Linked DNA regions of Cohnella abietis. The protein of the gene in region 1 binds, or shares a complex with, the protein of each later gene. Links are inferred from orthologs where the notes say so. Each region holds a gene or a part of one and is shown on either strand. Other genes may lie near its edges. The genes, in order: hfq and katA.

Region 1 (8,784 bases):
TGGCAGGCGAGCTGCAGGTGACGTATGTTCCGCGCTCAAACAAAACAATTCGGGCTCTATATACAAAATGGGCTACAGATGAGATCGTTGTCGTCAGCCCAACGGAAGTTAGACTCTTGCAGGAGGGGCAGCATCCATTTTATTATCACCCGAGTATGGCGCTTGTCAGACTTAAACGGCTAAGAGACGGCGGTAACGACACTTTGTTGGCCGTTTCAGGAGCTACCGCAGGTGATAAGGTGCTGGATTGCACGGCTGGCTTATGCTCCGATGCGCTTGTTTTTAGCTACGCAGTTGGGAAGCAAGGTACAGTCGTTGCCTTAGAGGCATCGGATGTTCTTCATATAATTGTCCGTGAGGGGCTGCAAACCTACGAAACGGGATTGCCTGATATCGATGAAGCGATGCGCGCTATACAGGTTGATCAAGGACGATATGAGGATATCCTGAGCAAAATGGACGATAAAAGTGTAGATATCATTTATTTCGATCCAATGTTTGAGAAGCCAGTTACGATGTCGAGCTCGCTTATTCCACTTCGGTCACAAGCGTTCAAGGAGCCGTTAACAGAGGAAGCGGTGAAGGACGCCATTCGCATCGCACGTAAGAAAGTTGTTCTTAAAGATCATCGCGACAGCAGACAATTCGAGCGGCTTGGCTTCAGGCTTGTGCGAGCGTCTGCCTCGTCAGTAGCATACGGGGTGATAGATATTGAATAGTGAAACAGACGATCGTCCTCTGTTGCTCGTCTTGGTAGGTCCAACTGCGGTAGGTAAAACTGCTCTTAGTCTTCAATTAGCTAAAGCCTTAAATGCAGAAATCATTAGTGGGGACTCCATGCAGGTATATCGGAGGATGGACATCGGTACTGCTAAGCTCATGCCTGAAGATCGTGAAGGTATTCCACACCATCTCATTGATATATGTGAGCCGGACCATCCTTTTTCCGTGTCGGAGTTTCAAAGCTTATGCACACAAAAAATTCAAGACATTCATAGCCGTGGACGGTTGCCCTTCATTGTAGGGGGAACAGGGTTATATGTGGAGTCTGTATGCTATGGGTTTCAATTCCAAAATATTGGCGTTAATGAAGCTTACAGAGAACAGATGCGAGCCTTTGCACTCACGAATGGTCCCGAGGCGCTGCATGAACGCTTAGCCGTTATTGATCCGCTTACGGCAGCTAAGCTACATTACAACGATGAAGGCAGAGTCATACGTGCGTTAGAAGTTTTTCATATGACGGGCAAACCGTTGTCCGAGCAGCAGGACCAATCCCGTGGAGATGATAAAAAATCTCCTTATCGTTTATGTATCATCGGATTGACTATGGATAGGGCCGAGCTGTATCATCGAATAGAGCAACGAATCGATGATATGATGGCTGCCGGGTTAGTAGAAGAAGTAAGTGTTTTGCTGAAGGAAGGCATTCCTCGCGAAGCGGTTTCTATGAGAGGTCTTGGCTATAAGGAGATCGTCGCTTATCTAGCTGGAGAGATGGATTATGACGCTGCGGTTGAAATTTTGAAGCGCGATACAAGGCATTTTGCGAAGCGGCAACTTTCATGGTTTCGTCATATGAAAGCATTAGAATGGGTTCATATCGAGAAAGAAGAAAAAATGAGCGAACTTTTTCAAGAGATCTGTGCTATAATAGCAGGAAAGTTTCTGATTGACATTGAATATATTTATTCATAAATATGATGTGGCGATGGGGGTTTACGGCCAATGAACAAGTCCATTAACATCCAGGATACATTTCTTAATCAACTTCGCAAAGACAGCATTCCGGTAACTGTTTATTTGACCAATGGGTTTCAAATTCGCGGTATCGTTCGCGCCTTTGACAACTTCACCATCGTAATTGACAGCGAAGGACGTCAACAAATGGTATACAAACATGCAATTAGCACGTTTATGCCACAGCGTAATGTATCTCTCATGCAACAGGATAGCGGATCTGATAACTGATCCAGAGTTTCCAAGCTACCGGTATTGTGAAACTTTTGCTTAGTAAAAAGCGTCTAACAGAATAGGCCGGCACCTGAGCAACCCTTTACCGGGTTGTTCTTTCTTTATGGAGAGTTGAGCTATAATAGGGTTAAGAAATAATACTTGGGTAAATTAGAGAGTAGAGAGAGTAATGGATAGAAGGGGAGAACAAGATGAACCAGCCTGAAGGTCAGGGAACTATCTCACGAGGCAAGAGCAGCAAGGCTAAAGGGAAAGGAAAGAGCAAGGGACCTCGTAAGGGAAGAAAAAAAGCCGTACTTATTTGGATATTTTTCGTAGTATTATTTGCAATTGTATGTGCGGTAGTAGGTTATTTGCTAGTTATCCTTAACGGTGAACGAATTCTTAGTGCTAATGTAAATAAATTAAACTTAGACAAAGCTTCAGTCATCGTAGATCAGAACGACAAGGAAATAGCCAAGCTGTATGTTTCTGAAGGGAATCGTGAATTTGTTTCCTTTGACAAAATTCCGAAAAAGCTACAGGATGCTTTCGTAGCGACTGAGGACAAACGGTTTTTCGAGCACAATGGTATTGATTTGTTGGGAATTGGTAGAGCTCTCGTGAAGGACGTCATTGCACGGAGCGCCAAGGAGGGTGCGAGCACCATCACCCAGCAGCTCTCTAAAAATCTGTTCCTGAATGCAGATAAGACGATTTTCCGTAAAGGAACAGAAGCATCTATTGCGCTGGCTCTTGAACGGAAGTGGAGCAAGCAACAGATTCTTGAGCTGTATTTGAACCGGATCTATTTTGGTAAAGGACAATATGGCGTAAAGACGGCTGCTAAATATTATTTTAATGTATCTGATTTGGACAAATTGGAATTGTGGCAGATCGCTACATTAGCCGGTATTCCTAAGTCACCAGGTACGTACAATCCGATAAGCAATCCAGAGAGGTCGATGGATCGCAGAGCTGTCGTGCTTAAGCTTATGTACGATCAAGGGCTTATTAGCTTAGAGGAAAAGGAAGCAGCGGCTAAGGTCGTTTATGATATCAAAAAAGCGTCAGGCCAAACAGGTAAATACCTCACTTATGTAGATTATGTGCTAGATGAGGCAATCGAGAAAACCGGACTTAGTGAGGAAGAGCTGCGGAGTGCGGGCTATCGCATTACGACAACGATTAATACGAAGGCTCAAACAGCAATGGAGAATGAATTCGCCAATGCCGAGAGGTTTGAGACAAGTAAGGATGAGAGACTCGTTCAAGGCTCTATGGTCATTATGGACCAGTATGACGGATCTTTAATCGCTATGGTCGGCGGTCGTGATTACCAGATACAAGGGTTAAATCGCGTTACGCAGCAACGTCAGCCTGGCTCATCATTCAAGCCAATCGTAGACTACGGTGCAGCTATTGATACAGGGGATTATTATCCGTGGTCGACGGTACAGGATGTTAAGAAATGTTATGGGAATTATTGTCCTTCGAATTCCAATGGGAACTATTTAGGAACGATACCCATGAAGCAAGCGATTAAAGAATCGCGTAATGCATCTGCAGTATGGCTGCTGAATGAGATTGGAATTAGCAAAGGACTCTCATTCGCGGAGAAGCTAGGAATTAAGCTGGAAAAAGAAGATCGAAACCTTTCGACTGCACTGGGAGGTCTGTATCGTGGCGTAACTCCCGTGCAGATGGTAAGAGCATACGGTGCGTTCGCCAATGGCGGAACTCTTCAAGACCCGCACAGTATCTTAAAGATCGAAGACAGCAGAGGCAAGAAGGTATACGAATACGACGAGTCCAGTGCTACGAGGGTTATGAGTGAGAATACGGCGTATTACGTTACTCAGCTTCTACAGGGCGTCGTACAGAAGGGCGGAACTGGCGTACGTGCTAATTTCGGTGGACGCCCAATCGCAGGGAAGACAGGAACTACGCAGGCTGGTATCCCTAACTTTAAGACAACTGGAAACCGTGATGTTTGGTTCGTTGGCTATACGCCGGAGTGGACGGCTGCAGTATGGTATGGCTATGACAAAACAGACAAGGATCACTATTTGAAGAAAAGCAGTGGTCAGGCTGCAGCCATGTTCTCTGCGGTAATGTCCAAAGCTATGGAAGGCGTGAAACACAAGAGCTTCCCTATTCCTTCGGGCTTGAAGGATGATGAGAAGCTTGCGGGAATTAACGGCTTAATAGCCGCGTATTCCCCAGAGCAGGTGTCCGTCGAGCTTACCTGGTCCCCTGTAGCTAATGAGGGGATGACATACAAAATCTATCGCAAGGTAAACGGTGAAGCAGATTTCAGAAAGATTGCAGAAACCGCTGATCCGTCGTACGACGATTACGCGATATTGCCGGATCAGGTGATAACCTATTACGTAACAGCGTACCAAGCATCCAAGAAAATGGAGAGTGCACCGTCAGAGAAGGTGACTATTACAGTTACGACAGGTCTCGAGGCCACGCCTCCACCTGGAGAAGAAGGTGGGGAGGTTGATCCCCCAGAGGAGTCTGAATCGCCACCAGAGTCACCGCCGATAGAGATTGTAGTTCCTGGGGGAAGTCCAACCCCGAGTCCAACACCGAGCCCTACACCAACCAACAATCCAAGTGAAACGCCAATCGGTGATACACCTGCCAGTCCTCCTGCGGGTTAACGAATTTGATGCTTGATGAGCGTCCCATAAAAGCAGCTGATCTGAAAGACGATCAGCTGCTTTTATTACGTTTGCTGGGGACGCGCTCAACTGGTTCGGAAAGGCAACTTGTGGTAAGCTCTTTATATATTGAGCTGTCTAATCGGCAGCACGGGCATTATCACTAAGGTTGGATAAACGGAAAGGAAAGTAGGCATGAAACGTAAATTTTCCGATCGCGCTAATTGGCGCCGTATATTAAAGAAAAGCTATGCATGTATTCCGATGGATGATGCCCATTTCAGGGGCTTCGTTACTTTGTATCGAATTCACGAGCTACGTGACCCCTTGTGGAAGGAATACAATGGCCGGAGAATGTGTTTAGCTGATAAAGGTTACTTATGGATGCAGCATTTTCCACGGGGAGAGCATTTTGTCGTTACTACGATGTTCGATAACAAAGGTCAAGTCGTGCAGTGGTATATCGATATATGCAAGGTCCAAGGATTAACGGATCAACAGGTTCCGTGGTTTGATGATCTATTTCTCGATATCGTTGTTCTGCCGACGGGTGAAAAGCTGCTGCTGGATGAGGATGAGCTGGAAGAGGCTTTGGATGAAGGGCAAATTACGGCGAAGGATTCTGCGATGGCACAGAAGACGGCGGGAAGACTTATGGAGCTCATTAACCAGAATAAATTTCCGTATTTTGATCTCAGCTTGACTCATAGACGAGTGCTGCTTGATAAGCTGGGATGGGAGAAAGGAACTATTTGATGTACGGGTTTAATAAAGGGAGGGTATCTGCCTCCCCTTCCTTCGCTGTGAGGCCGAGGCGTCCTAGGTGGCTCAGAGCATTATTGTGGTTAGTATTGGTGGGACTGGTTGCGTTCATGACTTGGTGCGGATCACTTTATTACCTGATAACGAGCTACCATGGAACGTCTGAGAACGAGAGTGCTATGAAAGCTGACGTGGGCATTGTTCTAGGTGCCACACTATGGAACAACGCACCAAGTCCTGGCTTACGTGAGAGGTTAGATCAAAGCTTAAAGCTGTACCATGCTGGTGCTTTTAAGCATTTTATCGTAACAGGTGGCTTGGATGACAATGGTGCAACCTTGACTGAAGCAGAAGGAATGCGCAATTATTTGCTCGAGAAAGGCGTTCCTGAACAGGCAATTGAAATGGATACCCTCTCAAGAAGTACATATGAGAATCTGCTTTTCTCACAAGAAATTATGGAGCAGCAGGATTGGAAAACAGCGGTTATTGTTACTCATAGCTATCACGGGTCACGGGCGGAGAACATTGCTAAGAAGCTTGGCTACGATCCTGTTCAGGTTAGCGTGACGGACTCCAAGGTGCTTAAGATGTCCTATCATGTGACACGAGAAATATTAGCTTATACAAAATGGTTAGGTATGAAGCTGTTCCTATGACTAGGGATCGGACGAACGGAATACATTGGTATTGCGGCAAATTCGTCGACACAAGCCATATGGGGTGAAACGTCATGAACGCTAAAGCGAGCACATCGGACGTTAGGGAAGCTTCGGCCGCTCAACAAAGGCCCTCCCGGCAAATTAACGTCATCTTGCGTAATTCGGAGCATGACTCTGTGGCGGGCTCAGCGACTGGAACAGTGGATTCTAATGGGAGCAACAGATTGTTGCCCCAAACCGGGCCATGGGTAGAATGGCAAAAGGAGCTTGACCGGATGGTCGGGCTGGATAATATTAAAGAGCTGGTTTACGAAATATATGCGTTGCTGCAAATTATGCAATACCGCAGTGAAGCGAGTTTGCAGGCTCAAGCCCACGTTTACCATATGATCTTTAAGGGAAATCCGGGCACTGGAAAAACGACGGTAGCTAGGCTGCTTGCAAAGCTATTTCAAAGTATGGGATTACTGGCTAAAGGACATCTTGTCGAGGTTGAACGGGCAGATCTTGTAGGGGAGTATATTGGGCATACAGCGCAGAAGACACGAGAGCTTGTCAAAAAGTCACTCGGCGGTGTGTTGTTTATAGACGAAGCTTATAGCTTGGCGCGTGGCGGGGAGAAGGATTTTGGAAAAGAAGCTATCGATACTTTGGTCAAGGCGATGGAGGACTACAAAAATCAATTTGTGCTCATATTAGCTGGATATACGTTAGAGATCGATGCTTTTATTATGACCAATCCCGGACTTCCTTCGCGATTTCCTATTCAGATGGAGTTTCCCGATTATACGGTTGATCAGCTCGTCCAAATTGCAGAAGGAATGACTAAGGAACGGGATTATACGCTGCTTCCCCAAACCTTGTTCAAGCTCCGTCAGCTTCTTATACAGGAGAAGACAGAATCCATCTACGATTTTAGCAATGCCAGATATGTACGAAACGTATTGGAGCGGGCAATTCGCTATCAGGCCGTTCGTTTGCTTTCCCAGTATCCATCGGTTTCTCCTGGTAGACAGGAGCTCATGGCGCTACGACCGGAAGACGTTCGCAGTCTTTAAGTTTACATAGAGAGAGGGTCATGTTGATGAGACAAAGCACGTATGAAACAGGCACAGCAGATCGCGAGAAAGCGATATTGGTTAGTCTTGTAACGGATAAGGTCAAAAGATCAGGCGCCGATCCTGAGCATTCGCTGGATGAGTTGGCATCGTTAGCGGAAACGGCAGGTGTTGAGGTTGTTGATTCTATTATGCAAAATCTAGAGGTTCCTGATAAGAAATATTTTGTAGGTAAAGGAAAAGCGCAGGAAATTCATGCATTAGCCGAGGAAACAGGAGCAACGACTGCGATATTCGATCAGGAGCTGTCTGGCGCACAAGTCCGCAATCTAGAAGAAACATTGGATATGAAAATCATCGACAGAACGCAGCTGATCCTAGATATATTCGCAGGTCGCGCCAAAACCCGAGAAGGTATTTTGCAGGTCGAGCTGGCGCAGCTTTCTTATTTGCTACCAAGGCTATCTGGACAAGGGAAAAATCTGTCTAGACTAGGCGGCGGTATTGGAACAAGAGGTCCAGGGGAAACGAAGCTGGAGACAGATCGTCGTCACATTCGGGATAGAATTACGGAGCTTAAGCGTCAACTGGATACTGTAACTGCTACTCGCAACCTTCACCGCGAGCGCCGGCGTAAAGCCGGCGTAGTGCAGGTAGCGCTTGTCGGCTACACGAATGCGGGGAAGTCTACTTTACTTAGGCAGCTAACGGAAGCGGATGTGTTGGCAGAAGATAAGCTCTTTGCTACATTGGATCCAACCTCACGCAATCTGATCCTGCCGAGCGGCAAAGAGATTATACTTACGGACACGGTTGGTTTCATCCAGAACCTTCCTCATGATTTGGTTGCTGCATTTCGCGCCACGTTGGAGGAGGCGGGGGAAGCGGATCTGCTGCTGCATGTCGTAGACACCTCATCTCCGATGAGAGAACGGCAAAAAAAGGTCGTTGAAGAGGTACTGCAGGAGCTTGGCGCGGGCGGGACGCCCATACTTGTCGTTTATAATAAAATTGATGTAAGCTCTGAGGAAGCCTTGTCTATGCTTTCCGGAGGGCAGGATACTATTCGTGTGAGCTCCTTTAATGACCAGGATATGCTGCATTTAAGGGAAGCAATCGAGGACAGAATATTGGGCGATGTCGCTCTATTCCGAATTCCGGCGTCTCGTGGAGATTTGGCAGCGCTCGTATACAGGGTCGGAGAAGTCATTGAGCAGGATACGGAGGAGGATTTACTTCTTCTAACAGTGAGAGTAAATCCGACCGATATGGAGAAATCAGGGCGCGCACTAGAGCCCTATCGTGTAGTAGAGCAAGAGGCTTAGTTTATAAGGCGAAAGGAAGTCCATCATGCAGGGCAACATACAGTTAGAGTTTGAAGAGCAATGGGAGCAATGGGCGGACGAAGCGGAGCAGCTGGTTTCACCGCAGTTTAGAATTATGGATAAAATAGTCGAGAAGAACCAATGGAAGGTTATCCAAGCCTTTCAGAAGCATAAGGTGAGTGATTATCATTTTGCCGCTTCTACGGGCTATGGTTACAATGATCGTGGACGTGAAGTGTTGGATTTGGTTTATGCAGATGTGTTCGGTGCTGAAGCCGCAATCGTCAGGCCTCATTTGGTTTCGGGTACACATACGATCTCCGCGGCGCTATTCGGGGTGTTGCGTCCAGGT
Region 2 (17,533 bases), 1.9 Mb from region 1 along the record:
ATGAATCCGAAGCGGATAACCCAGATGAGTTTCACTGATCCTTAAAGTAGCCTCAATAAATTCGCGCAACCCAGGGGGACCATACAAATCCAATGGCTCGGTTCCACCAAGCGATGATCTGCTGCTTAATAAACCAGGAAGTCCAAAAAGATGATCCCCATGCAAATGGGTAATGAACAGCTTCTCCAGCCGGCTTAATCGGAAGGGAGAACGAAGCAGCTGATGCTGCGTACCTTCCCCACAATCGAACATCCAGAACGTTCCTCTGTTTTGCGGCATTTGCAGAGCAATAGCTGTTACATTCCTGTTCGCAATTGGCATGCCTGCGCTCGTTCCCAAAAACCAAAGCTCCATGCCAACACCTCCTCCGATAGCTTGTACCGCTAACAGGCACAATAAACTAATCAGAGTTATCAATAAAGGAAAAAACCTAGAATGCTAAGAACATACCCATCTAACTTAGGCATAGTGTTAGTCTTTAAACACCCGTCCGTCTCTTCTGGTTATTTTGCACCTTATGGATTTGTGTCTTCATAGCCTTAACTCCGCCAGAAGCGTTGCCTTGTTGTCCATTAGCTGAACGTTGAGCCTGTTTTTTCTTTTCCAATATACGTTTGATCGCATCCGTCTGGTTCGATTTCTTCGTTTCTTCCACTGAAGCCTCGTTAGGCGTCGTATTATTATCGCTCATTTTTATCACCCCATGTAAGATTACCCTTCTTATTTTACATCATCGGAGCGCTTATTAACTGTTTTTCTGTAAAAAAATTCGATAGTTTCAGCTTACCCCTCTTGTCTTTGTCTAATTCAGGCTAGGACCTTCGTAGTGGGAAAGAAATCCCAACAAAATGAGATAAAAAACCTTATAATAGAATCATTAACTTACATAAATGAGGTGAGAAAATGAGATTTTTATGTTTATTGCTCATATGTTGTCTGATTTTGACAGCCTGCAGTAGCACCTCGAATTCAAGCAGTGTAAACGAGCATGCAAAACATACACCTTCATTGGATGTCAAATTAGATATTGAAGACAATCAGGTTACGGTAAAAGTGAATACGGACATGACTATATCCCCGGAGCATTATGGGAAGGCTCGCCAGGATGGTGAAGGCCATATCCATATGTATTTGGATAACGGTGCTAAAGTAGCAGTCAAGCAAGGTCAGCAGGTTTTCCCAAACCTATCTCAAGGTAAGCATACTCTTAAAGTTTCCTTACATAACAACGATCATACCCCCTATGACGTCACCAAAACATACGATTTTGAAATCAAATAATATTCCCTTTACAGGAGAACCTCGTGCTCAATAAATTAAGCCTACAAACTCGGATAGTAACTCTTTTCACTACCGTAACTGTGCTATTAATGTCAGTCATAGTCTGGTTTGATTCCTACACTCTTCAGAAGGCTGTTGAGGAAACCTACGTCAGCCAACTGGACGGGATGACAACTGCAATCAACGGCAGGTACGAAGAATCCCACTCCATACATGACGTTCAGCAAATCTTTGATTACATACAATACAAGAATGAGAATGTTCTGCAATTAACACTGTATGGACAAGATAAGGTACTTGCTTCAACAGACCGGGAGCTTATCGGAAACCCCTCCCCACCGGATTTATTAAACGCAATTCAGGTTTCCAAAAATGAGACTCTGATATCGCATATCCGTAATGATGCTGATGGTATTCCTAAAGATCGTTTAACAGCTCCTCTTAAAGAAGATGGGGTTACAGTTGGTGCTATTGAACTACTGGTAGATACATCAGAAAGCTCAGATTTAATCTCAAATCGGATTCTATTCATTATTGTTGTTGGTCTTGCCATTGCCGTGCTTTTACTTGTCGTATTATCGATTATTATTCGCAAATTACTTATTCGTCCGTTACTTAAAATTAGAGATGCCGCAGTTACTATGAAGATGGGCTCTGCGTACAAAGAGATTGTCCTTGACTCTAGCCAAGAAATAAATGAGGTTGCCTCTGCCTTCAACGATATGGTTATCGACCTAGAAGGCCGTTACAAGGAATTACAGCAAGCTCAGAAGCAGCTAGTAGAATCAGAGAAGATGGTAGCCTTGGGAAACCTAGTTGCTGGCGTCTCGCATGAGATTAATACTCCCATTGGCATTGGCGTAACTGCTGCCTCATACATGGATGAGAAGACAAAAGCCTTTCAGCTCCTGTTCCAGGACAGCAAGATGAAGCGGTCAGACTTGGAAGAGTATCTCAACACGGTGAGTGAAACGACTGGCATGCTTCAAACAAATCTATATCGTGCATCAGAGCTGATTAGAAGCTTCAAACAGGTAGCCGTAGACCGATCTATCGACATGAAGAGAAGGTTCAAAATTAAAGAATATATTAAAGAAGTGCTAATAAGCCTACAGCCTAATCTTAAGAAGACGAAGCATCAGGTTCAAGTAACAGGTAATGATGGCATTGTACTTTTTAATGATCCCGGTGCCATTTCACAAATCGTAACTAATTTGATAATGAATTCTCTTATACATGCCTTTAACCCAGACGATGAGGGTCAGATCTCTATTACTGTCTCCTCCCACTTCACCGATTTTACCCTGCATTATTCGGATAATGGTAAAGGAATGCCTCCTGAAGTCGTTCAGCAAATCTTTAATCCCTTCTTCACTACCAATCGGAGTAACGGGGGAACCGGACTTGGGATGCATATTGTATATAATCTAGTCACACAATCACTTCGCGGTACGATCAGATGCGAGAGCAAAGTAGGCTCAGGCACCAACTTTATTATTCAAATTCCAATGATGAACGAGGGATGACATAGTGGTAAGCAATCAACAAGAAGATTTCCTTATATTCGCAGAAGATGATCAGGTAGAGCCACCAGTGTCAAGCTTGGAGAAAGAAAAGTGGAAAATAATTATCGTAGACGACGAGCAGGAGGTTCATAACGTTACCCGTTTGGTGTTGAGCGATTTCGAATTCGATGGCAGGCGACTAGATCTCATAAGCGCTCACTCTGAGAAGGAAGCGCTCCAAGTCATCAGCGATCATTCCGACATTGCTATCATTCTACTAGACGTCGTTATGGAGCAAGACGATTCGGGATTGAGAATTGTGAAATACATACGTGAGCAATTAAAGTACCAGGCGGTCCGGATCATCCTGCGAACTGGGCAGCCCGGCCAAGCACCTGAGAAAACCGTAATCATGAACTACGACATTAACGATTATAAGGAAAAAACGGAATTAACATCTCAGAAGCTATTTACTACTGTTATGTCGGCCTTGCGTTCATACCGGGATATTATGATCATTGAGAATAACAAGATTGGCTTAGAGAAAATCATTAATTCCTCGGCAGATTTGTTCGAACTGAAGTCTATGAGAAAATTCGCCTCTGGTGTTCTTACCCAGCTGACCTCGATTATGAATTTGAATAGAAACGCGCTTCATTGCAACAGCTTCGCTGTCTCCAAAGGGCAGGAGGAAATATATATTCTCGCAGCAACCGGGGATTTCTCTCCCGATGAAAGCAAGAAAATCGAGGAAGTCGTTCCTGAACATGTTCTCAGAAGGATTGAGAGTACATTTCGCGATAAGAAGGGCTCTTTCTTTGATGACCATTTCACGTGCTACTTCCGGAGCAAAGCAGGCAGTGAGAATGTTATCTATTTCGAAGGCTCCAACCCCTTAAACGAATGGAATCGGTATCTTATTGAAGTATATAGCTCCAACGTTTCTGTAGCATTCGAGAACATATACTTGAATGAGGAAGTCGAAAATACACAGAAGGAAATTATTTTCACCTTAGGAGAAATAGCCGAGACGCGTTCTAAGGAAACGGGGAATCACGTCAAAAGAGTAGCTGAATATTCTAAGCTTCTAGCTCTTAAATACGGCATTCCCGAGGAAGAGGCCGAGATCGTCAGACTTGCATCATCGATGCATGACGTAGGTAAGGTTGCCGTACCTGATGCCATTCTGAATAAGCCAGGCAAGCTCACGCCAGAAGAATTCGATACGATAAAAATGCATACCAATCACGGCTACGCCATGCTAAATCATTCTAACCGCCATATTATCAAAACCGCTGCCATTATAGCTCATCAGCATCATGAGAAATATAACGGTCAAGGCTATCCGAACGGTTTGGCCGGGGAAGACATTCATATCTATGGCAGAATCGCTGCACTTGCTGACGTATTCGATGCGCTTGGAAGCGAAAGAGTGTACAAGAAAGCATGGCCGCTTGAAGAGATACTAGATTACTTCCGACAAGAGAGCGGGCAGCATTTTGACCCTCAGCTAGTTACCCTTTTCTTCGATAACTTGCCGAGCATATTAAATATAAGAGACCAATTTACGGATCTGAAAAGCTAATCAACAAAGGAGAGCTCCCGCAAGAGGGGCTCTCCTTTGTTGATTACTATGTTGCGCGCCGACTAGAGCATCGTTATTGCTGACTAGTAAGAACCGCATCAATTAGACCGTAGCTAACTGCCTCTTGCGCAGACATGAAGTAATCTCGATCTGTATCCTTGGCGATCTGCTCAATAGACTGACCGGTTTGCTTGGCCAGAAGCTCGTTTAATTTGTGCCGTAATTGAATAATTCTTTTTGCCCGGATTTGTATATCTGATGCCTGCCCTTGCACCCCACCGAGCGGTTGATGAATCATGATTTCACTATTCAACAATCCGAAGCGTTTCCCTCTAGTCCCGCTGGACAGAAGGAAAGCCCCCATCGATGCGGCCATCCCCATACAAAGCGTACTGACATCTGCTTTAACATATTGCATGGCATCATAGATTCCCATTCCAGCAGATATTGATCCCCCAGGGCTGTTAATATACAGCTTGATGTCCTTGTCAGAATCATCAGCATCTAAATAAAGAATCTGGGCAATTACCGTATTGGCTACTGCATCAGAAATTTCTCCAGATAGAAAAATGATCCGATCCTGCAGCATCCGAGAGTATATATCGTAGGCACGCTCGCCCTTAGCGGTATTCTCCACGACATAAGGCACTAGATTCATCAAGTCTCACTCCTTATCCCTCTATCCGGTACTTTTTCTCCAAATCTGATGATGGGCTAGCATTGATTTTCCATACTTTTGGCTTTAAAGAATCACTGAGCCTCTGTTGCTCGCTTTCGTCATCAAGCAATGGAAGCTCTTTGATTCGGGTTACGACTTCTTCATCCACGACCACATTATTCATCTCGTTCTCATCCACTACGTCGAGTGTTACACATTGCTGGACTTGGTTGGGAGCCCCATTTTCCGTATAAAATAACGTGAGCTCTATGGTCGTCCTCTCACATTTAATCGCCTCGCTAGTAAAAATCTCCATGTAAATATCATCTGGAGTGGACGGCTCATAAATGATAATTTCTCCGGAGTCATCCTCATGAAAGTGACTGAGATTTCGGCGGCGATAAATCCCTTGAGGAAGATTAATACGTATTCGCGCATTCTCAACCTGACCAATTGCCTCTAAGTGGATCCAAAGATGATTCATACCCTCTTCATTCTCAAGCTGAGATTTGGCCAGCCTAACCGATATCATTGGTTTCCCCCTCCCGCCATAAGCTGGGTAACGGTGTCGATCACTCTGGTCCTCAGCTCAGGAGCAATTCGAGAGCTTATGGAAATAATGACATCCTCATTGATAACATGCGTTTCATGCTGGAGTAGTTGGTCTGATTGATACAAGGGGAGCTTCTCACCAATGCTGATGATTTCCTCCATGGGCCGTCCTTGAAGCTTCTCTTGGATAGTCGCCAAGGTTTCTCCACTTCTAGACAAAGTAAGTATGGCGCGAAAATAATGAAGGTGATTATCGGTATAAACCCTTTTATTCCCGACAAGCTCCAGCGCTGGGATAACACCAATTTGTGTGTAGTATCTGACCGTCCTTAGATTCATTTGTGAATCTTCGTTTTGCAGCATTTCAGCGATTTGCTTCGCGGTGTAATGATTCACTTCTTCTCACCCTTCCTGAGTGCATGATGGATATTTATTAGAATGATGTTTTTATTATTTCACACGTTACAGTAAAGTGTAATAGTTACAGTATACTGTAACTATTATTGAATTGCAAAGAAAGCCCTTTGGAGTATTCCTCAAAGGGCTTTTCTTCACATAGCATATGCTTATTTCAATAAAGCTTCCCAGTTTAATTGGGCTTTAAGACGAAGCTGCTTGAGCTCATCCTTGGTAGGTGGCTCTTGTTTCTTAGTATTAATGAGTAAGAGTTTTGATTCTGCATTCCATGTCACTGTAGCTCCTAGTGCTTCCGCTAAAAATCGAGCGGGAACGACGGTACTTTTATTAATCATCCGAGCAGGTACTGTAAGCTTTGCCGATTTTCCATTAATATAGGCTGTTTTGCTACCGATTGTCAGTTGCACCTTCTTGGTCACAGTCGTTGCAGTCACAAGCTTTTTACCTGAATTCCAAGTCACATTGGCTTGCATTGCTTTAAGTAGCTCACGAAACGGAATAAGCACTTCATTTTTCTCAATAATAGGTTCTGCCTTCAACGGAATCAGCTGTCCATCTAGCACAACAGCGGCAGCATATTTGATTCGCTTAGGCGAAGCTACAAGATCATAAACCCAGCCGTTATTTGCCGGAACCGGATCTGCTACAGTGTCTCCCGCCAAATTCAGCCACTTTCCTGTGTTGGAATCGAGAAAAGGAGCCGATCCCGTATAGAAAAGGGGAACTGATGGCTTAACAATTAGATGATAAAATAACTCAGCCTTGTTATTCCCCGTTGGGAAATATTGAAGCTCAACATCGTACATCGATAGCAGCAGTCGTTTGGCTTGTTCCTGCTTCAGCTTTGGTTTGAATCCAGTTGGTATTGTTGACACAGGCTCGTTGTTATAATTCTTAGGGAATTTACCTGTTTTCGCATCCAAGACTCGGTCATTTATTGAATACAATAACGGAAACTCCTTCTCCTCATCCAACCTAAAGAGGAAGGGTAAGGAGTTATCTAAAATAATACTTTGAGCAGTCTCCTTAGAGATAATACCTTTGGGATCGGCAAAATCTAGCGCATGCCAGTTGACTTGATAGGAGGTTACTTCACCACTTGTACGATCAACAAATATAGAAAATTCATTGAATCCATATGGACCAGTGCGGATTCCGTTCACTAGTCTATTAAACCTAAATTTATATTGTGATTTGTCATTCGTTCTTGTGCTGTACTCTGATTCCCTTGCAGGATTGATGACCCACTGGGCATCAAGCTTCCAAGGCTGGTTCTCAGCAAAATTCTTCGCGATGGTTGCGGCAGTTTCTATATCAATTTTGCTAGGAGTGCTGAAATCCCATTCTTTAGTATCTGTAATTCCGGACCATTTGGAAGCTTGAAATTCCATAAGCTTACCATCCGACTCTCTCAGCTCAATGTTAACAGAGTGTAGCCTTCTCCCATTATCGTCTGTTTCCGGTGTGACAAACCCTATATTCCACGACTTGTAATTAGCGATTCCTTTTGTAACATTGTCAACCTCTGCTCCCTCCGGTATGAGCGGCAGCAGCAGCTTTGCACGAGCAATTGCATCCTCACGGTTCAGGATGGGGCCGCCAGTTAATCGTGTGGACGATGAGGTTGAGCTTGCCTCCTCCTTCTTAACGTTAGCAGCAAGAGATTGGGCTTGCGTTTGAGTGGACGTATACAAGGTGCTTCCTAACGCTAGGGAGCAAAGGATAACAATTTTTACCAGTTTAGTGGATTGGTACATTACAAGCCTACTGATCGACATAATTTCTTTTGCCCCTCCCCCTACTTATACTCCTATTCCTTCTTTCCTGGGAACCCATATACGAAAAGGATAATGCCAACAAGACTGAACACAGGAACGAATAGATTATCAAAGAAGCCAGTATGGACTGGAGAAGCAACTCCGTTGCCACTGTTAGCTTCAATAGCGAAAGCTATTCGCCAGCCAACCCGCTCAAATGCATATATGATAGCTGCAATAACTAGAAATGTAGCACCTAATTTCCTATAAAAATCGTTGCCCAACTATAATACCTCCTTATTGTGCGTTCCAATATGCTCATCTAATTAACGTTCTTCCCCTCCATAAGGTTACATTAAATTCCAAGTCAATGTTAATCATTTATTATTAAGCTATTCTACCGTTTGTTCTATACATTACAGCAGGCTGCTATATATTGGACAGCATATTTTAATGGTTTTTAGAATAATTCTAAATAGGTGATGTTTTCAAAACTTTCATTAAGGAGTGTTTCTGTTATGAGTGACGAGAACAAAAAATTGACGACTAGCTGGGGGGCTCCTGTCGGGGACAACCAAAATTCAATAACAGCTGGCTCACGAGGACCGACACTGATCCAGGATGTTCATCTACTAGAGAAATTAGCTCATTTTAACAGAGAACGTGTTCCAGAACGTGTTGTTCATGCGAAGGGTGCAGGAGCTCACGGTTACTTTGAAGTTACCCAAGATCTATCAAACTATTCGAAGGCCAGCTTCCTTTCTGAAATAGGCAAACGCACCCCTTTGTTCATCCGTTTCTCGACTGTTGCGGGAGAGCTTGGTTCGGCAGATACCGTTCGTGATCCTCGCGGATTTGCTGTGAAATTCTACACTGAGGAAGGAAACTATGATTTAGTCGGCAATAATACACCTGTATTCTTCATTCGTGATGCCATTAAGTTTCCCGACTTTATCCATACACAGAAGCGCCATCCTCAAACCCATTTGAAAAACCCTAATGCCGTTTGGGATTTCTGGTCCCTCTCCCCTGAATCCTTGCACCAAGTTACGATATTGATGTCAGATCGAGGGATTCCGGCTACTCTCAGGCATATGCATGGCTTTGGTAGCCATACCTTTAAGTGGGTTAATGCCGAAGGAGAAGCTGTTTGGGTAAAATATCACTTCAAAACAGAGCAGGGCGTTAAGAATCTAGATGTCGAGCTTGCGGCTAAGCTTGCGGGCGAAAATCCGGATTATCATACAGAGGATTTGTTCAATGCTATTGCGAATGGCGACTTTCCAGCATGGAAGCTTTCCGTGCAAATTATGCCGTTAGAGGATGCAAATACTTATCGCTTTGACCCCTTCGATGTCTCAAAGGTATGGTCACAGAAAGACTACCCATTAATCGAAGTCGGTCGCATGGTGCTGAACAGAAATCCGGAAAACTATTTTGCGGAGGTTGAGCAAGCTACTTTCTCTCCTGGAGCATTCGTGCCTGGCATTGAAGCTTCACCGGATAAAATGCTGCAAGGTCGTCTGTTCGCCTACTCCGATGCACATCGTTATCGGGTTGGCGCTAACCACAATTCTCTGCCAATCAACCGACCGCAAGCCGAAGTAAACAATTATCAGCGCGATGGGCAAATGCGTTCCGACAGCAATGGGGGAAGCTCTGTCTATTACGAGCCTAATAGCTTCAGCGGCCCGACCGAATCTGCACAGAATAAGCCTGCAGCCTACGCTGTATCCGGTGAAGCGGATAGTGTAGCTTACGATCATCATGATCACTATACGCAAGCGGGCGATTTATACCGTCTACTTAGCGAGGATGAACGTACCCGTCTAGTTGAAGCCATTGTCGGAGCAATCAAACCCGTAGAAAAAGACGAAATCAAACTCCGTCAAATTGGTCACTTCTATAAAGCCGATCCAGAGTACGGCACACGTATCGCGGAAGGGCTTGGATTAACCGTTCCTCAGGTCGTGTAACTAGATTCCCATAGCTAAATAGGGGGCAGTTCCTCAAGGTCTATGACCCACGGGACTGCCCCCTACCAACTACTTATCACCAATCGTACCTATCCCCTCCACATAACCAGCTCTGTTGCTCGAAAATTTCTTATTCATTTCTAGTATCTCAAGCAATTGTGCCTAATTAGCCTCTTACAGCTTCGTTGCTCAAAAATTCCGTATCCCTTCGACTAATCAATCTCTTCCAGCCCTCATACCTATCCCCCGCCCCGTTGCTCGAAAATTTAGTATACCCGCTCCAATCTTCCTAGTATAGACACCACTTTGGTATCGCCCGTCATTGTCGTGTTTTGCTACTATGAGTGAGGTTGGCTTCGGTTCGGCTCGTCATCGTCGCATTTTGCTACTATGGGCGGGGGTTGGTTTCGGTTCCGCACGTCATTGTCGCATTTTGCTACTATGGGCGTGACTCAGCTCCTGTTTCGCCCGTCATTGTCGCATTTTGCTACTATAGGCGCGACCCGGCTTCCGGTTGGCTCGTCATCGTCGCATTTTGCTACCATAGACGCGACCCGGCTTCCGTTCGGCCCATCACACCCGTAACCTAGCGAATATTCTCCTGCCAAACTGAACCGCACCATGGCAAATGAGCAATACCACACCGATCTCAATAGCATGATCGGCAAAGTTTAGAATACCGCCAGCGCGGATGATAAAATCTGTCACTTGTCCAAACAACAGGCGATCAATCCCATTCCCAATCGCTCCTCCGACTAAAAACCCCATGCTGCTACTAAGGATTGCTCCCCCCAGTTCTCCTTTTCTGCGATAATAAAGCACCCCAATAACGAATAGAACGGCTATAACCCCAAAAAGTCTTCCATAGCCTTGAAATGAGCTTCCTGCCATACCGCTATTCTCATAGTGAGTAAGCCGCACTCCCCATAATAAGAAATCATCGCCAATATTAATGTAGAGACGTATTAGAATTTTAGAAATTTGGTCAGCCAAAACAACGATTATCGCAATTGCATAGAACAGCATAATTATCCCTTCTTCCTAGCAGCTTCGTCTGTATCCCTCGTTATCAGTATATAGGAATACTTAGAATCATCAAAAAAACACCCCCACTATCAGGATGTTTTTCTTCAAACTATTCTCTCAGCCAATCAAACTTACCCTTTAACCGCGCCAACACTTAAACCGCTAATAATATACTTCTGGAAAAATAAGAAAAGAACGGCAGGTGGTATTAACGTCATCGTCAGAATGGCAAACCGAATGTTCCAGTTGATCGTCGAGCCCGTATACATAACTTTCGTATAGATGGCGGCCGCCAAAGGCAACTTGTCTTCATTCATGACCAAGCTTGACCAGTAAAAATCGTTCCAGGTCGTCGAAAATCCGAGCAAAATTAATGTAATTAGAATAGGAACGGATAGAGGAATAGCAATGTTCGCGAAACTCCTAAACTCCGATGCACCATCTATCCTTGCAGACTCCAACAGCTCCTTATGGATACCGTCAAAGAAATTTTTCAGCAACAGTAGGAAAAATGCGTTCGCACCCGCAGGCAACCAGTAAGCCCAATAACTATTCAATAACCCTAAGCCCTTCAGGTTTAGAAAATTAGGAATTAAATAAGAATTCGCAGGAATTAATAGAGTAGATAAAAAATATAACGTAATCCACTTCTTCATCGGAACTCTCAGATGCGACAGACTGAAAGCCGCCATCCCAATGAAGGTTAAGGAGAATAATGAATTTCCGAGAAAAATAAATAAAGTATTCTTAAAATATAACGCAATATTTAGAACCGACAATGATTCCTTATAGTTGGCCCATAAAAATTTACTTGGAAAGAACGGTGCAGGGAACGTGAAAAACTCTTTAGTCGACTTCAGGGAATTTAGAAATGTATTGACAAACGGATATAGCATAGAAAGAGAAATAAGGAAGATGCACAATACCATAAAGCCATATGTGATTTTTATTCCTGGTTTTCTAAAGTCATATCGGGACATAATTGCGCGATCTCGGGTCGTCTTCATGCCTCGTCGCCTCCACGTCTGATTTTGATCGTGATAATGGAGAAGACAAGTAAGAAGGCGAACATGATCACTCCCATAGCACTAGCCTTACCGAAGTTCATGAAAGTGAATGCCTCCCTAGTCGTAAGCAGAAGATACGTTAGTGTGGCATTATCCGGGCCTCCTCCAAACATTAGCAATTGAGATTGGAAGGCTTGAGATGTTGCAATCAGTTGCAGCACGAGAAGAAGTAAGATCAGATTTTTTATACTAGGAAGCGTAATATATCGAATCCGCGCCCATACGCCGGCCCCATCCAATTCCGATGCTTCATATAGATCCTTGGGTATAGCTGCAAGTCCCGCGATATAGATCAGGGTCGCACTACCGAAATTTTGCCACGTTTCCAAAATAATAAGAGAAAATACCGCATGCTCCTTGCTATAGAAATCAAAATCCGGTAAACCCAAATAATTGAAGAATGAGTTAATCGGACCCACTGCATCGAAAAACCACTGCCACATTCCATATAATACGATTGCGGGTATTATACTCGGAAGATAGCCCACGATGCGTGCAGAGCCTTGAAACCATTTCAGCTCAGACACCGCGATGGCCATAGCTATAGGAACCCAAAACCCGATCAGCGCCGCAAGCCCCATGTACACCAAGGTATTTTTGATGGCTGTATAATAATCTGGATTGCTCAGCACCTCTTTGAAATTTTGCCAACCAACAAAGGAGTTTCCGCTTACAAAATCCACGTTATAGAAGCTATACATAATTCCTTTAAATATCGGCATCCATAGAAATATGAAAAAGATGATGATTTCCGGAAGCAAAAATAGTAATCCCCAAAAATACCACCGCGTTTTCCTGCTCAATCCCGATCTAACAACTGGAGGTTCTAGTTCTAGCTCCATCATTCTCACTCCCGATCCTATGTGTCAAGCTTAAAGCTTCATCAGCTAGCAAGAAGGAAAAGGGGTCTAATACTGGTATCAGCATAGACCCCTTTCACTATCCCGCTTGAGATACGATTACAATATTTTCACTTTATCGAAAGTCGCCTTTTGAAGTTTCTCAGCCGCATCATCTAGCAGTTTCTTAAGATCGATATCGCCTTTGCTAGTGAATACTTTTTGAATAACGTTTGACATTTCTAGATAAAAGGCTTGTGTCTCGTAGCTCGCTTCTAATTTGGGCACAAGCAATGTGCTTAATTCAGGAGAGAATTTGTAAACATTTTCATGCTTAGCAAGGATCTCTTCATATTTCTTGCCATATTCGGAGCTGTCATTCCAGTAGTTAATGAGCTGCGGAACATAGATTTTATTTTCTGTTTTTTGTGATGTAATTTGTGCATCAACAGCATCCAGATAAGCGTCTGTAAAGTATTCATCTACTACAAAATCAAATGCGGCTTGCTGCTGCTCCGGCTTTGCCAAAGCATTGATAACCTTATAGTTACCACCGGCTACACCGATGTGCTTCCCACCCTTGGTTAAGGAAGGAATCGGATACAATACGACGTCATCTTTATCAATTCCACCTTGATTAATTGCTCCGTCAAGAGCATTAGCAGCTCCGCACATGACCATTGCGCCACGTCCTTGGTTAAATAAAGCTAGTGCTTCTCCATAGCCTAATGCCCAGTTTTTCGGTATGACATTAGCATCCTTCAAATCCTTGTAGAATTTCAAAGCCGTTAATCCTGCTTCGGAGTTAAAGGCAGCGGTAACCTTTCCGTCTGCTACAGTCTCAATATCACCGCCTGCCGAGTATAAGAAGTTAGTCCAGTTCCAGCCGCCTTCCGTGTTTACCCCCATAGGGACGAATCCCGCAATTCCTTTTGCCGGATCATTAACAGCTTTGGCTGCAGATAGAAGATCATCCCAAGTCCAATCAAGAGGTGGCAATGGAACTCCTTTATCCCTAAATATCTTTTTGTTAATCGTGATAGTCATCGAGTAAGCATCAATTGGAATACCATAAGTCTTGCCTTCTATTAAGAACGGAGCCAATGCGACACTATTCAGGTCCTTAGCGTACGGCCATTTGGCTAGCTGTTCGGTCAAGTCCGCAATCCACTTCTTACCTGATAGAAGCTTGCCTTCTGTTGCCCAGGTAGTAAATTCGGTCTGTGCACTGTTGGATGCCATCTTAATTGCAATCCCTGTGTTCTCATATTTCCATAGCTTCTGTGTAACTGATATGTTGGGATATTTTGCTGTAAAGCGTTTAATTTTTTCGTCCAAGGCTTTAATTTCTTGTGTCTTATCCGCTGCGGGTGCATAGACTTCTATACTGATAGGATCTTTGTTAGTTGGCGCTGGTTCCGTTGTAGCTCCCTCCGATGGATTAGAAGCTTGTGCTGATGGAGATGAGTCGCTCGGTTGAACATTGTTAGTTGAATTCTTGTTACTTCCGCAGCCTGCCAGAACAATAACTAGTGCTAGCATGCTAATCAGAAAGCTTTTTTTCATTTTTTTATATCCCCTCTCACGGTATCGTTTTTTTCTTACAGCTTTATTATAAAGCCCCAATAAGTTCCATTTCGATGTGTGATATATGGATAACAAAGGGATAAATTATGATTACCAGGTCAAATCGTATGCTTAATTTTTCACTTCGGAAGGATTGATTCCATAATGCTTTTTGAAAATTTTACTGAAGTGCTCAGGTGTTTCGTATCCAATCTCATCCGCAATTTCGTATCTGCGCATATCAGTCGTGAGGATTAATCTCTTGCCTTCCTCCATTCTTAGCTTGGTTACGTAATCCCAAAGATTAATGCCCACGATTTTCTTAAATAAGTAGCTCAAGTAATTAGGGCTTAAACATACAAACTCGGCAATCTCTTGCAGCTTTAAGCCTTTCTGGCGAAAATGACCATCAATAAACTGCTTGGCGCTTAGAATAAAGGAATTGTTATCCTCCATCACTCGGCTCGTAACAGATGCTCCTACATCTGTTAACGGACCTTCACGCTTGCCGAAATCCTCAATGTAAAACACGTGGTAATCCTTGTGAACCTCGCCCCACTTAATTGCTTCGTTGGCCTCTCGGGAAATGTCCACCCAGCTCTTAACTCCTTGTTTAATGCGGCTGATCCCGATAACGCTTTTGGTATTAATGAATTGGAGAAGATTGTTGTGGAGTAGTTGGGCAATCATAGTCTGTTCATTAAACGGGGTCGGATTATTCATCTCTTCCTGCGTGAACTGAAGAACAACCGAGATGGCATTGCTGCCGCTATAGAAAACGATGCTCTCCCATTTTTCTAACGTTTCCTCAATTACATTTAACGAGGCATATCTTAGTAAATTACGGTCGCGAAAAGAATTGATATCATTTTCCAGCAAACCCGCCTTGATTAAATTAAGCTTGATGACCAGCATGCAGTAGTATGGTCCATTGAACTCATACCCCAAATATTGGAATACCTCATCTACTTCAGCTTCGTTAAACCCTTCAGAGATAAGCTCGTTCAAAATATGGTTTCGGTTCGTGCTCATGTCCTCGAAGGAAAACTTCTGATTAAAGGACGCATCCGTTAAGGAGCGCATTTGAGTGTCTCTCTCCAGCAAGAGAGTCCTGGTCACTCTAAGTAGCTCTCCAGGGATGACCGGCTTCACAATGTATTCTTTTACACCAAATCGTAATGCTTTCTGTGCGTATTCAAATTCTCCATGAGCCGACAAGACAACTACGGGAATCATGGGGTTTTCAGTAAACAATGTTTCTATTAATTCAATTCCGCTCATTAAATCCATCTGGATATCTGTAATCATTAAATCAATTTTCTCCAAACGGATATAATCTAGCGCCTCGAATCCGTTGCTAGCTACGAACACTTCCCCTATATTCATATCGGCGTTCATTAATAATGTAGCTACGCCTGTACAGATCATTAATTCATCATCCACGACCAGAACGTTATACATAGTGTCGCCCCCTGGTTCCTATTGTTAGATTTCATCTGAAGATGTTGCTGCAATAATCAGAATGACCCTTGTTCCACCTTCTGACCGGTGCTCGAAGCTTAATCCATAATGTTCTCCAAAATGAAGCTTGATTCTTTTGTTAACATTGATCATGCCATAGCCTTCATCAGGTAACGTCCCCTTCAGAATGTCGTTCAATTTACTCAAATTTACTGCCTTGTACCCGTTATCCTCAATCAATATCATAATTTTATTTTCAACCATATTAATCTTAATCCATAGCTGTCCGTCCTTCTCCATCTTGCGAATGCCATGAATGATAGAGTTTTCTACTAGGGGCTGAAGAACGACTTTAGGAATAAGATATGATTTGGTTTCTTCCTCGATTTCCCAGTGAATGGCGAAGGAATAGTTGTTTCTTTTTAACTGTAGTCTCAAATAGGCTTCAATGTGATTCAGCTCTTCCGAAATAGGGATTAAGGTTTTTCCCCGACTTAAGCCGATGCGCATAAGCAACGAGAGATCGCGGATCATTTCGGCTGATTCCGTATTTCCTTCAATTGATGTTCGCCAGAAAATAGATTCAAGCGTGTTGTAAAGCAAATGGGGATTAATCTGAGAATGTAGAATAGTCAGCTCTGCTTCTTTATGCTTGAGCTCAAGCTCATACTTGTCATGAATCGTTTGGTTAAGTCGCTTCGTCATATCAAAGAATGCATTATTTAAAAGGCCAATTTCGTCCTTACGATTCACCATGTATTCATTCGTTAGTGGCCTTCCAGGCTCGAACGAACGGCTTAATCTGGCTAATCGAGATAGAGGGCTTAGAATGTGTCTGAGAAAATAAAGGATCGCTATTAATAAAATACAGAAATATACGATCATAAGGTAATTAACCAGCTCTCTCATAGCCTCATGCTCGCCAATAATAGAGCTTATCGGAATTTTGAATAATAGCTTAGTCCCACTATTAGTGCTTGAATTAATCGCGTATAACCAAGATTTCCCTTCCTCTCGGTCTATAAATACCCCTTCCGTTGACCGGAATATCGTTTGAGGCAGCTTAAATGTTGAACCAATTTCAATGTTTGAAGTATTGGCTAGCACAATATTACCTTTGTTCAATAGAACAATTTGTCCATCCTTCGGAATCTTAAGCGTTTCTAGGTCCTTCCGCATCAATTCATCTAGACCCGTCATAACCAGAACACCTTTCGGTGAGTTATCGTCCAGGTAATTGTTCATAGACCTTATGTATGCTGCCGTCTTAATCCCAGCACGGTTGTCGCCCGTCCGATTCATAATTCTGATTATGCCAGTTCCTTTCGCATTAAGAGCATCCTGAAACCAGCTCGATGATGAGATGTCACATGAAAAAAACACCCCGTTCGCCTTCACGTCCGAAGGAGGTGCGAATGGAAACTCATTTGTAATCTGGGGAATGAATACTGAATAATTAACCAAGTTCTTGGAGTAGTTAGTTAACAGCTTATCCAGCACAAGGTACTTCTGAAGATGATCGTACTCTGACATCGGAGTCATATCGAACATTTGCCGAGTCTCAGGAGAGATCATGAGCCTCTCAGTAGCCCCGTCTACAGACACAATATCGCGATCCAACGTATGATGGCTTGTTTTGACAAGCTGAAACAACGTATCTCCCATCTGACCCTCGGTAATCTTCGCAACCTTGACGGAGACAATCCAATAGGCGAGCAAGACAGGAATAACGATCAGCAGAATAAAAAAAACAATTAATTTTTGAATTAAATTCATCTTATTAAGCCTCTTGAGCATGAATTAATCAGCCGCCTCGACTACCATTTTTGTTAAATTAATTCAT

The links.
Region 2: the proteins of hfq (region 1) and katA are in contact, whole or in part, in a crystal structure (PDB 3VU3), measured with the Escherichia coli proteins. The link is inferred for Cohnella abietis from one-to-one orthologs.

The regions. Positions count from the first base shown.
Region 1 is NZ_AP019400.1:3,477,548-3,486,331, forward strand. Bases 387-3,349 are described here. They hold hfq (RNA chaperone Hfq), read left to right. Parts: upstream 387-1,728; coding sequence 1,729-1,971; downstream 1,972-3,349. Other genes in these bases: KCTCHS21_RS14950 (class I SAM-dependent methyltransferase), read left to right, coding at 387-719; miaA (tRNA (adenosine(37)-N6)-dimethylallyltransferase MiaA), read left to right, coding at 709-1,698; KCTCHS21_RS14965 (transglycosylase domain-containing protein), read left to right, coding at 2,166-3,349. Outside these bases: more of KCTCHS21_RS14950, read left to right, coding at 1-386; more of KCTCHS21_RS14965, read left to right, coding at 3,350-4,625; KCTCHS21_RS14970 (ribonuclease FAU-1 family protein), read left to right, coding at 4,821-5,381; KCTCHS21_RS14975 (YdcF family protein), read left to right, coding at 5,465-6,046; KCTCHS21_RS14980 (AAA family ATPase), read left to right, coding at 6,121-7,107; GTPase HflX, read left to right, coding at 7,134-8,432; KCTCHS21_RS14990 (methionine gamma-lyase family protein), read left to right, coding at 8,458-8,784. UniProt on the Escherichia coli protein: RNA chaperone that binds small regulatory RNA (sRNAs) and mRNAs to facilitate mRNA translational regulation in response to envelope stress, environmental stress and changes in metabolite concentrations.
Region 2 is NZ_AP019400.1:5,386,770-5,404,302, forward strand. Bases 7,690-10,502 are described here. They hold katA (catalase KatA), read left to right. Parts: upstream 7,690-8,273; coding sequence 8,274-9,731; downstream 9,732-10,502. Other genes in these bases: KCTCHS21_RS23890 (stalk domain-containing protein), read right to left, coding at 7,690-7,776; KCTCHS21_RS23895 (hypothetical protein), read right to left, coding at 7,809-8,039; KCTCHS21_RS23905 (signal peptidase II), read right to left, coding at 10,305-10,502. Outside these bases: rnz (ribonuclease Z), read right to left, coding at 1-354; KCTCHS21_RS23855 (hypothetical protein), read right to left, coding at 479-691; KCTCHS21_RS23860 (hypothetical protein), read left to right, coding at 1,009-1,281; KCTCHS21_RS23865 (HAMP domain-containing sensor histidine kinase), read left to right, coding at 1,371-2,807; KCTCHS21_RS23870 (DUF3369 domain-containing protein), read left to right, coding at 2,812-4,371; ATP-dependent Clp endopeptidase proteolytic subunit ClpP, read right to left, coding at 4,445-5,029; KCTCHS21_RS23880 (hypothetical protein), read right to left, coding at 5,043-5,561; KCTCHS21_RS23885 (MerR family transcriptional regulator), read right to left, coding at 5,558-5,977; more of KCTCHS21_RS23890, read right to left, coding at 6,148-7,689; more of KCTCHS21_RS23905, read right to left, coding at 10,503-10,757; KCTCHS21_RS23910 (carbohydrate ABC transporter permease), read right to left, coding at 10,889-11,764; KCTCHS21_RS23915 (carbohydrate ABC transporter permease), read right to left, coding at 11,761-12,627; KCTCHS21_RS23920 (ABC transporter substrate-binding protein), read right to left, coding at 12,784-14,229; KCTCHS21_RS23925 (response regulator), read right to left, coding at 14,362-15,690; KCTCHS21_RS23930 (cache domain-containing sensor histidine kinase), read right to left, coding at 15,715-17,466.